DNA from 2 places in the Exiguobacterium sp. s26 genome. Region 1 is predicted to be linked to the other one. Evidence: riboswitches for the same ligand, from Rfam matches in the RefSeq annotation. Region 1 holds a riboswitch; the other holds the start of a gene.
What was found. Region 1 has a riboswitch for S-adenosylmethionine ahead of msrA (peptide-methionine (S)-S-oxide reductase MsrA). Riboswitches for the same ligand answer to the same signal wherever they lie in the genome.
Positions count from the first base shown of each region.

Region 2: another riboswitch for S-adenosylmethionine. It lies ahead of KNP82_RS01670 (LVIVD repeat-containing protein); the one in region 1 lies ahead of msrA (peptide-methionine (S)-S-oxide reductase MsrA).

Region 1 covers NZ_JACSLS010000003.1:276,240-285,079, reverse strand. The annotation lists gene KNP82_RS06235 (GTP-binding protein) at 1-597, opposite strand, end outside; gene KNP82_RS06230 (hypothetical protein) at 700-963, opposite strand; gene KNP82_RS06225 (SMP-30/gluconolactonase/LRE family protein) at 976-1,857, opposite strand; gene rlmN (dual-specificity RNA methyltransferase RlmN) at 2,034-3,095, opposite strand; gene KNP82_RS06215 (amidase family protein) at 3,165-4,568, opposite strand; gene KNP82_RS06210 (hypothetical protein) at 4,680-4,841, shown strand; SAM riboswitch class I at 4,886-4,987, shown strand; gene msrA (peptide-methionine (S)-S-oxide reductase MsrA) at 5,052-5,564, shown strand; gene KNP82_RS06200 (GRP family sugar transporter) at 5,594-6,457, opposite strand; tRNA gene KNP82_RS06195 (tRNA-Ala) at 6,592-6,664, shown strand; gene KNP82_RS06190 (four-helix bundle copper-binding protein) at 6,778-7,110, shown strand; gene KNP82_RS06185 (3'-5' exonuclease) at 7,176-7,742, shown strand; gene KNP82_RS06180 (bifunctional glycosyltransferase family 2/GtrA family protein) at 7,786-8,840, opposite strand, start outside.
Region 2 covers NZ_JACSLS010000001.1:330,685-339,524, forward strand. The annotation lists gene sufD (Fe-S cluster assembly protein SufD) at 1-1,095, shown strand, start outside; gene KNP82_RS01650 (cysteine desulfurase) at 1,097-2,317, shown strand; gene sufU (Fe-S cluster assembly sulfur transfer protein SufU) at 2,307-2,741, shown strand; gene sufB (Fe-S cluster assembly protein SufB) at 2,761-4,158, shown strand; gene KNP82_RS01665 (YciI family protein) at 4,293-4,667, shown strand; SAM riboswitch class I at 4,758-4,872, shown strand; gene KNP82_RS01670 (LVIVD repeat-containing protein) at 4,984-6,366, shown strand; gene KNP82_RS01675 (hypothetical protein) at 6,436-6,789, shown strand; gene KNP82_RS15650 (DUF6678 family protein) at 6,914-7,243, shown strand; gene KNP82_RS01680 (L-lactate dehydrogenase) at 7,353-8,327, shown strand; gene KNP82_RS01685 (alanine/glycine:cation symporter family protein) at 8,363-8,840, opposite strand, start outside.

The sequences.
Region 1 (8,840 bases):
CAACAGCCCGGCCATCTCACCGAGTTCTGTCTCGGTCACGCGGTCCGCCTTGTTCAAGACGATGATGTCCGCGAACTCGATTTGGTCGACAAGCAGGTCGACGACCTCGCGGACGTCCGTCTCATCGATGGCCTGCTTCCGTTCATGAAGCGACTCGCCCGAGTTGAAATCTTTCAAGAACCGATACGCATCGACGACCGTCACCATCGCATCGATATAGACACGGCTCGTCAAGTCGATGCCAAGGGCGTCATCGGCGTATGTAAACGTTTGAGCGACCGGAATCGGTTCTGAGATGCCAGATGACTCGATGATAATCCCGTCGAGCTCACGGTCGTTCGTGATGTCCTGTACCGCTTCGAGCAGGTCCTCACGGAGCGTGCAACAGATGCAGCCGTTCGATAGCTCGACCAATTTTTCGTCCGTCCGCGAGAAACCGTTCTGCTCGATCAATCGTTCGTCGATGTTCAACTCGCTCATGTCGTTGACGATGACCGCATATTTCTTGCCGGACCGATTGTTCAACAGATGATTCATCAACGTCGTCTTGCCGCTCCCTAAATAACCGGACAGCACCGTGATTGGAATTCGTTTCATGTATCTTCACTCCTAAATCGTAATCATTACTCTTTAGATAATGACGGGTCACCTTTGTCTTGTCAAGAAAAAACACGCCCGTTCCCGGACGTGTTCCTTTCCCTATTCTTCCAACGCCTTGCGTTCCGCCTCGGAGCGGGGATACGTGTTCGCTTGCCACTCGGCCCGATAAATCGAATCGAGTTGCGTCAGACCGACCTCATCCTCATCCTTATCGGCATCGACACTCGGGGCCTCATCCCAGCGCGGATTCAAATACGTGTGGTCGTCTTCCTGGTTCGAATCCAATAGTTTTTGAATCCCGACCCGGGCCACTGCCGCGAGTGCCAAACCGATGCCTGCACGAACGAGCAATCGCTTCACCATCTCTTTACCTCCTTATCGTCCAAACCGATAGAGCGGCATCCCTTTCACGTCTGTATCGATTTTAAAGACCGACCCCGCGTCCGGATGGGCTTTGAGTGCCTCGTCATCCATTCCTTCACGAGCCGTCGTGATGGCGAGTTGGTTCAAGTCGTCACCGACGAAACAGCACGATGTGACGTTCGGGGCCGGCACGAGCACCTCGAGCACTTTTTCACCCGTCTCCGGGTTCCAGCGCGAGACGCGGCCGCCGGCGAAGTGTGCAATCCATAAGAACCCTTCCTCATCGGACGTCATGCCGTCCGGGAATCCTTCCTCGACGGTGAAATCGATGATGGCCTCCCCTTCGCCGAGCGTACCCGTCTTCAAGTCAAAGGCGTATTTACGGACCGTCTCGGTCGGTGTATCGATATGATAGAACGTCGAATGGTCGGGTGACCATGTCAGTCCGTTCGATAATGTCAACTCGCTCAACATGACCTCGGTCGTGCCGTCGCGATTCAGGCGGTATAGTGTCGCTTGTTCCGCCTCGTCTTCAAGATGGAGCGTGCCGGCGAAGATGCGTCCGTACGGGTCGGCTTTCCCGTCATTGAAGCGGAGCTTTCCTTCCGGGTCGTCGAGTTCGACGATTTTATCGAGCTCTTTTGACGTCTCGTCCCACTCATAAATCCCGTCTTTCAAGCCGACGACGACGCCGTCCGTCACTTTCGGGACCGCGAACCCGATCTGTTGTCCCATATCGAACGACGACAATTCATCTTCCTTCTCATCGTACCACCAAAGTGTATGTCCCTCGATATCGACCCAATAGAAGCGTTTCAGTTCCGCATCCCAACACGGGCCTTCCCCAAGCGTATTTCGAACTCGAATCCATAACGCAGCGTTTACTGTCTCCATTGAATTGCCTCCACTCTCTACATTGATTTCAAGTGACTATTCCCTGAGGGGGCAATCTCTATTCAACATTTCCCAAAATAGCAACCGCTCGGAAGAAAAATATTGAACCGGGCCGGCATCCTTCTAGGGCAGAAGACAAAAAAACTCCTTGAATCATGAGATTCAAGGAGTCCCTGTCATTTTGCGCCTTCGACATTCATATGCTTGCTGCGCAACTGGCCACAGGCCGCATCGATATCAGTCCCGTGCTCGAGACGGACACCGGTATTGATGCCCCGCTTCTTCAAGACGTCATAAAACGCCATGATGTCCTCAGACGTGCTCCGCTCATACTGAATATGCTCGTTGACCGGATTGTACGGAATCAAGTTGACGTATGACTTGTCTTTAATATCGTCAATCAAGTCGGCGAGTTCCTCGGCGTGCTCCGGCAAATCGTTCACTTTCGATAAGAGAATATATTCGAACGTGATGCGTTTGTTCGTCTTCTCGACGTAATAACGGATGGCCGGCATGAGCTTGTCGAGCGGGAACGCCCGGTTGATTTTCATGATTTGCGTCCGCAACGCATCGTTCGGGGCGTGGAGTGACAGCGCCAAATTGATGCGAAGATCGAGGTCCGCGAATTTGTAAATCTTGTCGGCGAGACCGCTCGTCGACACGTTGATTTTACGCGGTGCGATGGCGAGTCCGCGTTCGTCTTTGACGACACGGAGGAAATCGACCAAGTTATCGAAGTTATCGAACGGTTCCCCGATTCCCATGACGACGATATGACTGACGCGGGCACCTTCCCCGACCTCGTCCAAATAATGTTGCACGGTCATGATCTGTTCGACGACTTCGCCGGCCGTCAAATCGCGCGTCTTCTTCAAGAGACCGCTCGCACAGAAGCTACAGCCGATGTTGCAGCCGACTTGCGTCGTCACACAGACCGAACGTCCGTATTTGTGACGCATGAGCACCGTCTCGATATAGTGTCCGTCATGCAGTTTAAGTAAAAATTTGACCGTCCCGTCGCCCGCTTCTTGTTTGACGAACAGGTCTTGCGTCGAGATGACGTATTCGGCGGCGAGCGCCTCACGTACCTCGGCCCGTACCGAGATGTCCTCGATGTGCTTGACTCGGTCGATATAGAGCGAGTCCCAGATTTGTCTAGCGTGGAAGGCGCTGTATCCCCAAGAGACGCACGCTTCCGTCAGCTGATCGAATGTCAGCCCGTATATAGATGGTTTCATTGCTATCTGTCCTTTCTTCAATCCACATACGTACCATTGTAGCGGACGTGGACGACCGGTGCAACGTTCTTATAACGGTGGGACGGGACGTGTCACGTGACGCTCGAACGCATAGGCGAGACGAATCAAGTCGCGTTCGGCATAGCTCGTCCCGGTGAATGATAGACCGAACGGGGCCCCGCTCGCCTTCAAGCGATACGGGATCGTGACGGTCGGATGGCCGGCTTTCGCCGCCATGTCATAATTGTGGTCATGCGGCAAGACGAGCGCATGAAGTTCCTGCTCGGCCAACAATCGGTCGATGCCGTCCGTCTTGGCGTGATAGACGTCGTCGAGGCGGCGCATCAAATAGGCGTCCTCAATCAAGCGACCCGATTGTTCGTTCGCTTTCTCGAACGTCTTCTGTCCGTGCGGAATCGTCTCCGGATGACTGTTGTTCCAATTAATCAAATCCGACAACGTCTCATACGGGAGCTTCGTCGAGGCGAGATACGCCTCGATTCCGAGCTTGAACTCATGATACAGGATATCCCCTTGGTCGAGCCCTGCTTTCGACGGCAGTTCGACGGTGACGACCTCGATGCCGCTCTGTTTCAGCAATGCGATTGCTTCGTCGTAGAGCACCTGCTCTTCTTCCGACAAATCGGTCTTGACGACGCCGACACGCATCCCGACTGCTTGCCGCTCATCGAGACAAGTCCGGTAAGGCGGACCGGCCGGAAGATGCGCCGTCGCTGGGTCAGCGGGATCTTCCCCGACCATCGCCTCAAGGGCGAGCACCGCATCCCGGAGTGTCCGTGCCATCGGGCCGGCCGTGTCTTGCGACCGGGAGATCGGGATGATGCCGCTGCGGCTAATCAACCCGACGGTCGGTTTGATACCAACGATTCCGTTATGGACGCTCGGGTGGATAATCGAGCCGCTCGTCTCGCTGCCGACGGCGAGCAACGTCAAGTTGGCCGCGACCGCTGACGCCGAACCTGAACTCGACCCTCCGACATCGAGCTTGTCCCCATATGGATTGAGCGTCTGGCCACCGACCCCACTCCAGCCGTTCGGCATGCCCTCGGTCAAAAAGTTGGCCCATTCGGACAAGTTCGCTTTCCCGAGGATGATGGCCCCGCTCGCGCGCAGGCTTTGGACGAGATGGGCGTCCCGGCCGGCGAAGTGATGCGCGAGGGCGACGGCCCCGGCCGTCGTCTTCATCAATCCGGCCGTCTCGACATTGTCTTTAATCAACACCGGGATGCCGAGCAACGGCAAGCGGTCACCTCGTCGAAACGCCCGGTCGGCCGCCTCGGCCTCGAACAAGGCGTCCGGGTTCACTTGAATGACCGCTCTCAGCTTATCGTTCAACTGGGCGATTCGAGTCAAATAATAGGCCGTCACGTCACGCGCCGTGAACGTTCCTTCTTTATATCCGCGATGGGCGGTCTCGATATCGAGTTCGAAACATGTGTTTGGTTCAGTCATATAGATTCCTCCTTTGGTCACTCGATGGTATTCGCTATCGCCACATGATTTCCTGTTTTCGTTCGCCAACGAATATGTAACTTGGTACACTGAAAGAAAAGGGAGGTTACTATGAACCGTTCGTACGTTCTCGTCTTATTGTCCGTCTTTGCCTTGTTCTTCTTACAGCTATATGCCGGGGACGCTCCGTATACGCTACCGCTCTCCATCGTCCTCGTCATCTTGATTCTCGGCGCCACCTTGGTCCAACTTCGACGCAAACCAAACCGTTGACGCCGCTTCAAATCTGATGGTATGATGCTCTCACCAACTACATATCGATATCTCGAGTGAACGAGAGACCTGGCTCTATGACTTCACAGCAACCTGCTTCGGCAAGGTGCTACTTCCAGCAAGGCAGTTTGCCTTGGCCGATATGACAGAGCGCTCATGTCGATGACATGGGCGCTTTTTTTTGGAAATGAACATGAGGGGGACTTATTAATGGAAAAAGCAACATTCGCAGGCGGCTGTTTTTGGTGCATGGTGACGCCGTTCGAGGAACAACCTGGCATCGAGTCAATCGTATCCGGTTATACGGGAGGTCACGTCAATGACCCGACGTATGAACAAGTGAAGACAGGGACGACGGGACACTATGAGGTCGTCGAGATCACGTTCGACCCGACGCTGTTCGCTTATGAACGACTGCTCGAACTATATTGGATTCAGACCGACCCGACCGATGACGGCGGCCAGTTCCAAGACCGCGGCAGCCAATATGCGCCGGCCATCTTCTATCATACGGAAGACCAACGCGTGAAAGCAGAACAGAGTCGCGACGCGCTCGCGGCGAGCGGACGCTTCAAACAGCCGATTGTCACGAAGATTCTACCGGCCGACACGTTCTATCCGGCCGAGGAATATCATCAAGACTTCCATAAAAAAAATCCGGCCCACTATAAAGAGGACCGGAAGAAATCTGGGCGCGACGCATTCATCGAGCAAGCCTGGTAAACAAAAGACGGGTCGTCTGACCCGTCTTTTTAGCTCTTGGCAATCCCGAGCATGAATCCGGCCACGACGATGAGCCCGATTCCCATAAAGACGAAGACCCGTTCTTTCGTCGTCTTCTCTTCTTTCAATAGATAAATCCCGCCGAGCGTCGCCACGACGACGTTCAATTGGGACAAGGCGAATGACGTCGCGATGCCGACCTCACCGCTTGACACGAACAGCCCGAAGTTCCCGATCCCCCAAGCGAGACCGGCCAAAATGTTTTTGAACGTCTTCGGGTCGAACTTCTTCACATCTTTCTCACGCAGGCTGAACAAGAGCGCCGCGACGAACATCCCGACCGACTGCGGCAAGATGGCCGTGATGCCGTCGACCTCGAAATAGTTCGTCAAGACGGCATACGTCACATAACCGATACTCGACACGAGCAGGACGAGCAAACCTTTCTTCAAGGCGCCGCTGCTATCGCCATCTTTTTGTTGTTGGTATGACGTCAGTGCCGCCCCGATGATAATCAACACGAGCGCAGAAAAGCCGAGCCACAACTCGGTCGTCGTCTTCCAATCGCCGAGCACGATGACCCCGAACAACGACGTCCCGACGAGTTGCATCCCGGTGCTGATCGGCATCGCTTTCGATACACTTAAAATTTGGAACGACTGGAACTGTAAATATTGCCCGAGTGCCCAGAACACACCAGATATGAAGCCGGTCACGATTGCGAGCGTCGTGAACTCCGGATTGAAGACGAGTGCGATGATGACCGCCATCACCATCGCCCCAATCGTCGTCCCGATTAACTGTTGAATCGGCTTGCCGCCGACTTTCGAGACGATGAGTGGGATACTCCCCCACATCAAGGCAGGTAAGAGTGCGAGTAAAATCATTTCCATAGATAACACCTGCTTTCGTAGAATAACATTACCCATGATTTTCCCACGTTTACGCCCGATTAAACTTTGTTCAAAAAAATTTAAAAATACCCATTGCCAAATGTTTTACTAGGATGATATAATAATTTTCGAACGGGGCATTAGCTCAGCTGGGAGAGCGCCACGCTGGCAGCGTGGAGGTCAGCGGTTCGAGCCCGCTATGCTCCATTATGGAAGTCACCACTCATTTGAGGGGTGACTTTTTTGCGTCTCCGCCCGGTTTAAGTCACCTGGTAGCGGGTAATGATTGTAAGACATCATTATTCTAAGGGGGACTTACTATGGATCGTGCCTCTGTCGAAGAGACCATTTTAGCCGTCATCGACTGTATGCGGGCAAGCAATCACTGTTTCTCAAAATGTTTACAAGAAGAGGATTTATTGATGGTCGCCGAGTGTATCCGGCTGACGAAAGAATGTTCGGAAGTGTGTGCGCTCGCCTTGAACGCGCTCGAGACCGATTCGGCTTTCACCAAACCGATTGCTGCACTCTGCGCCCAGGTGTGCGACACGTGCGCCGTCGAATGTGGCCGCCATTTGCATGACCATTGCCAACGTTGTTCCGAAGCGTGTCTCCGCTGTGCCGAGGCGTGTCGCAACCTCGTGGCCGCATAATCGCTTTTTAGTCTAACGATATGTTAGACTTTTTTTATACTTGTTTTATGAGAAAGGGACCGATTATGTCACATTCAATTCTTGCCATCGACGTCGAGACGGCCAACCGCGATAGTCGCAGCATCTGCTCTGTCGGCTGGAGCCTACTCGTCGACGGTGAAATCATCGAGACGAACCAACTACTCGTCAATCCAGAAGAAGACTTTGACGCAGGCAATATCCGCGTCCACGGCATCCGGCCGAGCGACGTCTGGGACGCCCCAGCCTTACCCGAGGTGCTTGAACAGCTCTATCCGACGCTGCGGGATGTCGACCTCGTCATGGCGCACAACGCCTCATTCGATATGGGCGCTTTCAAGAAAGCGATCGCCAAATATGATTTATATACGTTTCCGACGATCGAGTACGGCTGTACCGTCAAGCTGTCGCGAAAACTGTATCCTGGACTGCCGAATCACAAGCTGAACACGATGGCGGAATATTTGAACGTCCCGTTCATCCATCACGATGCGGCTGAAGATGCCCGCGTCTGCGCGTTGCTCATGCGCGACATGATGCAGAAGACCGGGATTCATGACCCGCGTGAACTGCACCGCTATACATCGGTCAAGCTCGGGAAGCTCGCCTATTGACCCATAAGCATGCCAGACAGGCCAAGACAATCGTCTTGGCCTGTCACCGTTTAAAGATCCATCTTTTTTGGACGTAATAACTGACGACGAACAAAAGGCTGTCGACGAGCACTTTAATCCACACTTCCCCGTCCCGAAACAACAGGAACAATACATAGACGAGACCGGCCGACAACGCCATCTGCACGCCGACGAGACCGAAGTATTTCGGCATCGCCCGTCTCGCTTTCGAATGGAACACGACTTTTCGGTTGACGATGTAATTGAATAAGGACGAGATGATGCGGGCCAATACCGTCGCAATCAAGACATGGGTCGTCTCGAACCACGGGTTCAATAAAAAGATGAATAAGGCATAGGCGCCGATATCTAATAAGAATGAGGCGACCGAGGATAATGAATAGGCTAAAAACATCCGATAAATCAGAATTGAGTCGATGACCGGCCGAAAATGGGACGAAGCGTTCTCGGCCACATACACGGTTTGAATCGGAATCTGTTGAATCGGGACTTGCCAACGTTTCGTGAACGTCAACATGTTCATCTCGAACTCATAGCGGTTCCCAGGCACATCCAGCAACTGTTCCGCATAGCGCAATGGAACCGCCCGTAGACCGGTTTGGGTATCTTTCAGCCGAAGTCCGCTGCCGACGAGCATGACACCACGGGTCATCTGGTTCCCGAATCGGCTCCGGAACGGAATGTGTGCGCCCGAGAAATCACGGCAACCCATGACCAGATGATGCGGCCGCTGAATACCCGCCTCATATACATGTCTTACATCTTCCGGCAGATGTTGTCCGTCCGCATCGACGGTGATGACACCATGCGTACCGGGGAATCGTTCGACGACGTGACGAATCCCCGTCTTCAACGCCGCACCCTTGCCTTGATTCCGTTCATGGACGAGAACAGTCGTCACCCACTTCCCGACCTCATCGAAGACAGTTTGGGACGTCTCGGCACTTCCATCGTTCACGACGATGACATGGACAAACCCTGTCTCTTTCAGCTCGCGGACAAGTGTGAGAAGCGCTTGATCCGGATTATAGGCCGGAATCACGACGACATACTTATCTAGACGTTCCACGGAATGCA
Region 2 (8,840 bases), on a different contig from region 1:
GTCGAGCTCACGAAGCATGACGGCTTGACGCCTGAAATCGAAGCACTTCTTGGAGACCACCGTACAAACGTGCTCGTTGAACGCAACGGTCATGTCGTCTACAACGAACTTGCGACGCCAGAAGGTGTCCTCTTCATGGGCATCAACGAAGCGATGGAACAACATCCGGACCTCGTCGAGAAATACTTCATGACGGAAGGTGTCCGCGTGGACGAAGAACGTTTGTCTGCGTTGAACGCTGCCCTCATGAACGGCGGTGCGTTCTTATACGTACCGAAGAACGTTCAGTTGAAAGACCCGCTCCAAGCCATCTTCACGATGGAACAAGCGAACGGCGCGCTCTATCACCACACGATCATCGTCGCAGACGAAGGCAGTGAATTGACGTACGTCGAGAGCTTCCTCTCGAACACGAACGAGCCGCACACGGTCAACGCCGTGACGGAAGTGTTCGCTGGCGCGAACGCGAAAGTCGTCTTCGGTGGCGTCGACCAGCTTGCTGAGTCGGCTCTATCGTTCATGAACCGCCGCGGTGTCGTCTATGAGAACGCACGCCTCGAATGGGCGCTCGGTCACATGAATGACGGCAACTCGGTCGTCGAGACGAAAACGCACCTCGTCGGAGACAACACGTTCTCAGACACGAAAGCGGTCACGATCGGTCGTGGCGCACAGAAACAAAACTTCAACATCCGGACGGACCATTTCGGGAAGTCTTCAGAAGGGTTCATTTTGATTCACGGTGTCCAAAAAGATTCGGCCACGGCCATCTTCAGCGGGACATCGATGATTCACCATGGCGCTTCGAAATCGAACGGCGTTCAAACGGAACGTGTGCTCATGTTGTCTGAAAAGGCACGTGGGGATGCGAACCCGATTCTCCTCATCGATGAGGACGACGTCATGGCAGGTCACGCCGCTTCGGTCGGACGCGTCGACGACGTACAGCTCTACTACTTGATGAGCCGCGGTCTGTCACGTAAAGAAGCCGAACGGTTGATCATTCACGGATTCTTGAACCCGGTCGTCGAGCAACTCGCGATCGAGTCGGTCAAAGACCGTCTCCGTGAAGTCATCGAAGGGAAAGTACGTTAAGATGATTGATGCCTCGATTCGTAAACAGTTCCCGATTTTAGATCAGGAAATCAACGGTCATCCGCTCGTCTATCTCGACAGCGCGGCGAGCTCCCAAAAACCGCTTGCTGTCATCGAGGCGATCGAGGATTACTATCGCCGCATCCACTCGAACGTGCACCGGGGCGTCCATACGCTCGGGACGCACGCGACGGATGCGTATGAAGGGGCGCGGGAGCGCGTCCGTTCATTCATCAACGCCGCCGTCCCAGAAGAAATCATCTTCACACGCGGGACGACGACGGCGATTAACCTCGTCGCGTCAAGCTACGGGGACGCCAATGTCGGCGCGGGGGACGAGATCGTCCTCACACCGATGGAGCACCACGCCAACTTGATTCCATGGCAACAGCTCGCCAAGCGTAAAGGGGCCACGCTCCGTTACGTCGAATTGACGCCGGACGGTCGGGTCACGCTCGACGCGGTCCGTGCCGTCTTGTCGGACCGGACGAAAATCGTCGCCATGAGTCACGTCTCGAACGTGCTCGGCACGATCAACCCGATCGCCGATGTGGCGAAGCTCGCCCATGAAAAAGGCGCGGTCATGGTCGTCGATGCGGCGCAAAGCGCACCGCACCGGAAACTTGACGTGCAAGCACTCGATTGCGACTTCCTCGCCTTCTCAGGCCATAAGATGCTCGGTCCGACCGGGATCGGTGTCTTATACGGGAAGAAGCAGTTGCTCAAAAACATGGAACCGGTCGAATTCGGTGGCGAGATGATCGATTACGTCGACTTGTATGAGTCGACATGGAAAGACATCCCGTACCGGTTCGAAGCAGGGACGCCGATTATCGCCGGCGCCGTCGGTTTGGCAGCGGCCATCGACTTTTTAGAAGACCTCGGTCTCGAGAACGTCGAAGCCCACGAACGGGCGCTCGCGACGTACGCCATCGAACAGATGCGTACGATTGAAGGCATTGAAATTTACGGACCAGAGGAACGGGTCGGACTCGTCACGTTCAATTTAGGTGACGTGCACGCCCACGACTTAGCGACCGTCTTGGATATGCAAGGCATCGCGGTCCGGGCCGGCCACCACTGTGCCCAGCCGCTCATGCGTCTCCTGAAGCAATCATCGACAGCCCGAGCGAGCTTCTACTTGTACAATACGAAAGAAGAGGTCGACCGCTTCATCGAAGGGCTACGTCAAACGAAGGAGTATTTCAATTATGAGTTTTAACAATCTCGACATGTTGTACCGACAGGTCATCATGGATCATTATAAAAACCCAAGAAACCGTGGCGTCATCGAAGATGGCGTGACGGTCGACTTGAACAACCCGACATGCGGGGATTCACTCCGACTCCAACTCCAAGTCGAGGACGGAATCGTGAAAGATGCCAAGTTCGAAGGTGAAGGCTGTTCAATCAGTCTCGCGTCGGCATCGATGATGACTCAAATCGTGAAGGGCAAGTCTGTTGACGAGGCACTCCAATTGGCCACCATCTTCTCGGAGATGGTCCAAGGAAAAGACTATGATACAGACACGTTCGACCTAGGCGACATCGAAGCGTTGTCTGGCGTCTCAAAGTTTCCGGCTCGCATCAAGTGTGCCACGCTCGCGTGGAAAGCGCTTGAAAAGGGAGTCGACGAGGAAGCGTAAGTAGAAGGAGGAGACCGATATGGCGAAAAACATGCCTGACATTGGCGATTATAAATATGGCTTCCATGACCGAGACATCTCGATTTTCCGTTCAGGCCGCGGCTTGACGAATGAAATCGTAGAGACGATCTCGCGCATGAAAGAAGAACCGGCATGGATGCTCGAGTTCCGCTTGAAATCACTCGAACAGTTCCGCAAAATGCCGATGCCGACATGGGGCGGCGATCTCACGGCACTCGATTTCGATGAGATCACGTATTATGTCAAACCGTCTGAAAAGACAGAGCACTCGTGGGACGAGGTTCCTGAAGAAATCAAACGTACGTTTGACAAGCTCGGAATCCCAGAAGCGGAGCAAAAATACTTGGCAGGCGTCTCGGCTCAGTATGAGTCTGAGGTTGTCTATCACAGCATGCAAGAAGACTTTGAAGCGAAAGGTGTCATCTTCAAAGATACAGACACGGCGCTCAAAGAAAACGAAGACCTCTTCCGTGAGTACTTCGGAAAATTGATTCCGCCGACGGACAACAAGTTCTCGGCGCTCAACTCGGCTGTATGGTCAGGTGGCTCGTTCATCTACGTACCAAAAGGCGTGAAGCTCGAGCAACCGCTCCAAGCTTACTTCCGCATCAACTCGGAGAATATGGGTCAGTTCGAGCGGACGCTTATCATCGTCGACGAGGGCGCTTCTGTCCATTACGTCGAAGGATGTACAGCACCGGTCTACACGACGAACTCACTCCACTCAGCGGTCGTTGAGATTTTCGTCAACAAAGACGCATATTGCCGCTATACGACGATCCAGAACTGGGCGAACAACGTCTACAACTTGGTCACGAAGCGTGCTGTCTGTGAAGCGGGTGGATCGATGGAATGGATCGATGGCAACATCGGTTCGAAACTCACGATGAAATACCCGGCCGTCATCTTGAAAGGTGAAGGCTCACGCGGTATGACGCTCTCAATCGCTCTCGGCGGTAAAGGGCAGCACCAAGACGCGGGCGCGAAAATGATTCACCTCGCACCGAACACGTCGTCGTCAATCGTCTCGAAGTCGATTTCGAAACAAGGCGGAAAAGTCTCGTATCGCGGAATCGTCCACTTCGGTCGTAAAGCGAAAGGTGCACGTTCGAACATCGAATGTGACACACTCATCATGGATAACGAGTCGACGTCGGACACGATCCCGTACAACGAGATCTTGAACGACCAAGTCTCACTCGAGCACGAAGCGAAAGTCTCTAAAGTGTCAGAAGAGCAACTCTTCTACCTCATGAGCCGTGGAATCTCGGAAGAAGAAGCGACTGAGATGATCGTCATGGGCTTCATCGAGCCGTTCACGAAAGAATTGCCAATGGAATATGCCGTCGAAATGAACCGTCTCATCAAGTTTGAGATGGAAGGATCGATTGGATAATCCTGAATAGATGAGGAAAGACGGTTGACATGATTTCATGTCGACCGTCTTTTTGTGTAGGCAATGCCTGTAAACAGGGAATAGGGAATGGGATAAGATGATGCATGACTGTAGATTCGAGAGGAGAAGATCACATGATGTTCTTGGTAACGGGATATTTCAACGCTGACAAAATGAACGAAAAGACCGACCTAGAAATCGATCAAATCATGGCGACGTGTGAACCATACTTACAGGAGCTATATGCAAGTGAACAAGTGTTGTTGGACATGGGGCTTGAAGCGAGCATGAAGCAACTCAAGCGGGAGTCACAGGAGATTTCGATTACGGATGGGCCTGTTACGGCATCGAAGGAAGTCATGGGAAGTGCGTTCGTGATTGAAGCGGTGGATATGGAGGACGCGGTCAGAATCGCTTCCATCCATCCGACGACCCAAGTGCCCGAAGCGGAAGCGTTAGGGTGGAGGCTCGAGATTCGGCCGGTTCACTATTATCGGGAGCGAGAGTGAATGAAAACTTCACCTGTAAAGATTATGCAGAAAAATATATTGACATTCCATGGAAACGTCGTCATAATACAAAGTAATTTGATATGAATACTCTTATTAAGAGCAGGTGGAGGGAATTAGCCCTATGAAGCCCGGCAACCATCCGTACTGAATCGCCAGTACGGAAACGGTGCTAAATCTAACAGCGAACGCTGAGAGATGAGAGGAAATCGGAATTTTTAGGAATCCTTCTGTCTCGTTTATGAGTTCAGAAGGATTTTTTTGTATTCTGCCTCTAACAGAGTTTCTATCAAAAAAATATAAGGGGGAATTTATTTTGAAAGGAAAATTCTTATTAAGTGCAGCGCTCGTCACAGGGTTAACGGTCTCGTCAGCTTTACCGGTTACATATGCGCATGACGAGCTTGGGGACATCATCATTGAGAAAGGGGAGCGCAATTCGGATGAAATCAGTTCGGTTCCCGTGACGGAAGGAAGCAAGAACGTCAAGTATCTACATGAGACGGCAGCAGTATCATTAAAGGAAATCCGAGAAGGCGTAAAAAATAGTACGGCCGACGTGTACGCCCATAAAGGGTTCGCATACACAGGAACAAATACTGCCGGTGGAGGAAACGGCGGGGTTCGCGTGTTTGACTTGAAAGATCCATCCAACCCGAAAGAAGTCGCTGTATTCGCCGACCAAGACATTCCTGGGACTTGGCAGGAAAAAGTAATCGTGAAGACGGTGAACACAAAATCGTTCAAAGGAGATTTGGCGGTTGTATCGGCACAACAACTCGACTCTAAAAATCCGAATTCTAAAGGTGGATTCCTGATTTATGATGTGACGAACCCGTATGAGCCGAAGAAGTTGGGTTTCTATGAAGTGACGAAGAAAACGAGAGGCACACATGAGCTTTACTTGACGACACAAGGGGACCGGGTATTGGTCCTTGCCTCGAACCCTTACGCGGACTACTATTCACACGGTAAAGAGAAGGACTTCCAACTCGTCGATGTCACCAACCCGGCGGAACCGAAGAAGCTATATGAGTTCGATCCACGCTCATTAGCAGAAGTCGATGAAAGCTTTGACGGATACAACTGGAACGCACCAGATGGCAAGAAGAGACCGGTCTTCAATCATAGCGCCTATGCGGATGAGAACGGGAAAACAGCGTTTCTCTCGTTCTGGGATCTTGGAACGATCATCTTGGATATTTCAGACCCAGATAACGTGACATACGAAGGACGCACAGCGTTCGCATCGGATCAACAAGGCTCGGCGCACTCGGCGGCACTTGCAAAAGGCGGCACGGTACTCGTTGAAACAAGAGAAGTGTATGCACCGGTTAAATCAGGCTACGAACAAGCTTACGGATACACACGGATCTTCGACATTAAAAACAAAACGAATCCAAAACTATTGAGCGAATTCAAGACGGATTTGACAGAAGACATCTCTGAGAATCCGGCTGAACAAGTGACGTTCGGTAAAACGGTACACGATCCAAAAGTACATGGGAACACGTTGTACTTGTCTCACTATGCGGGCGGGGTTCGAACTGTTGATATTTCGAATCCAAGTCACCCGGTACAAATCGGAAAATACGTGCCGGCCGATGCGAATATCTGGGGCGTGTACGTCGATCAAAACTATGTGCTCGCGTCTGACATGGGTACAGGGTTGAAAGTGCTCCAAAAAACCAACAAGTAATGCCATCTCGACAACCAGCGAAGCTCGACTTCGCTGGTTTTTTGTATAATGAAACGAGGGGGCGATGTCGTGACCAATCGATTTTTATTAGAGAGTCGAGAACTGGAGACGTTCATGTCTCAAATGTTTGTGATTTGTCCACAATGTGGGGGCCGAGCGGACGTTTTGGAGAAGATTAATGAGGTACGCCTGAGCTGTTTCCATTGCGGTCATCTGCAAATGAAGCAAAACGGTACAAAATATATCGGTGGAGCTATCGATGTTCATTTCGGATTGCCGCTCTATCTACAAACAGGTTGTTGTGGTCATGTACTATGGGCTTACAACCAAGAGCACCTCGGCTACATGAAGCGTTATATCGAGGCGATGATACGGACAAGCGACAGGGCGAATCGCAGTATTGAGAGTCGCTTGCCTAAGTAAATGAAGAAAAAGCAGAATCGGGATGAAGTATTACGAGCGATTGTAAAATTAGAACAAATACGGTAGAGGTGAATTGGGTGGACCGACGAAAAGAACTGCATGAAATCGAGCTCTATCAGAAGCATTGTGTTATGCGCTCCCGTATCAAATCAAATACTTAGGAGAAGATACGTTATTTCCAAGTGAGTCGTTGTCTGAGTACGAATTGTTATGGGGAGAGTGGGAAGACATTTGGATAGAGTCTTCTCTACAATCAATCGAATGGATTCGATTGCGACCAAAGGTGTTAGTCTACAAGGGAGCAATCGTCGAACCGGACGTATGTGACATGACCGATGAAATAATATTTATTTTAACGAAAGAACGAATCCCGTTTATACAGGACAATAAAACGATTCAAATTTTTGGCTATGTTCGAGATACGGGAATATTTGAACCGAAACGTGACGTATAGCGTAATCCTGTATTTACTTTGTATATACTGATTGTTTAGTTTTTGTCGTAAAACGAAGGCGAGTCGGGTATGCTAAGTAAGAGAACACGTTTAGAAAGGGATGAAGCAGATGGATCACTTGAACACGATTGACCCAGAAGACATCACCCGCATCGCCGTCGTCGGCGCCGGCTGGGTCGGTATCAGTTTCGCCTATCAACTGTCGATGGCGGCGCTCTGTGAAGAGCTCGTCTTGATCGACTCGAACCACGCCAAGGCCGAAGGGGAGGCGATGGACCTCAATCACGGGATATCATTCGCCCCGAGTCCGGTCCGAATTTGGGCAGGTGACTACTCGGACTGCCGCGACGCCGATATCGTCATCATCACGGCCGGTGCCGCTCAAAAGCTCGGTCAGACCCAGATGGACCTCGCCGAACAAAATGCGAAGGTCATGCAACATGTCACGGAACAAATTATGGCGAGCGGATTCGACGGTATCATCGTCGTCGCGACGAACCCGGTTAATGTCATGGCACACGTCGTCTGGAAGGCGTCCGGCTTGCCGAAACATCGCGTTATCGGTTCAGGAACAGTCCTTGATACGGCACGTCTCCGTTATAAGGTAGGCGAGTACTTCGACTTGTCGTCACGGAACTGCCACGTCTATTATATGGGCGAGCATGGTGCTGGGGGCTTCGTCGCCTGGGACAACGCCCGCGTTTACGGGAAGTCGATGAAGCAGCTACTTGAGGAGAATGAATCGTATCGCCAAGAAGATTTGGACGCCATCTATCAAGGAGTCCGCGATGCGGCGAATCAAATCATCGAATATAAGAGCGCGGCGTACTACGCGATCGGGCTCGGGCTCCTCCGAATCGTCCGCGCCATCGTCCGGAATGAGAACTCCGTCGTGACAATCGGTGCCCATCTCGATGGCGAATACGGTGCCTCAGGTCTCCATATCGGCGTACCGGCCTTGATTGACCGGACTGGTATCCGCCAAATCGTCGAGATCGAACTGACGGACGAGGAACAAGGACAGTTCGATGCCTCGGTCGGACGGATTCGCCAAGCGATTGACAACATCGAATCATCAACATAAAAAGGACCCGGCTGCAATCGCAGCCGGGTTTGTCATTACGACGCCTTCTTCTCGGCGACGTCTTTCTTATAATATTTCTCGGACGTGAAGAACTCGGTCGTCAAGCGCTTCACTTCGCCGCTCAACATCAAGACGGCAATCATGTTCGGGATAAGAATCATCGCGAGCATCAAATCAAGGAAGTTCCAAATCATCTGTGCTCCACCGATTGCACCGATGACGATTGAGCCGATATAGACGACTTTCATCAGGAAGCCGGCCTTCAAACCGAATAAGTACTCGGCTTGGCGCGACCCGTAGAAGATGATGACGATAATCGTCGACAAGACGAAGAAGATGAGCGAGATTGTGACAAGCAGGCTGCCCGTGTACCCGAAGTACTGTTGGAACGCGATTGTTGTCAGGGCTGCTGGATCGTTCATCGCATCGGCCCGTGTCCATACACCGGACGACAAGACAACGAACGCCGTCGCGCTACAGATGATGAGCGTATCGATGACGATCCCGATCACG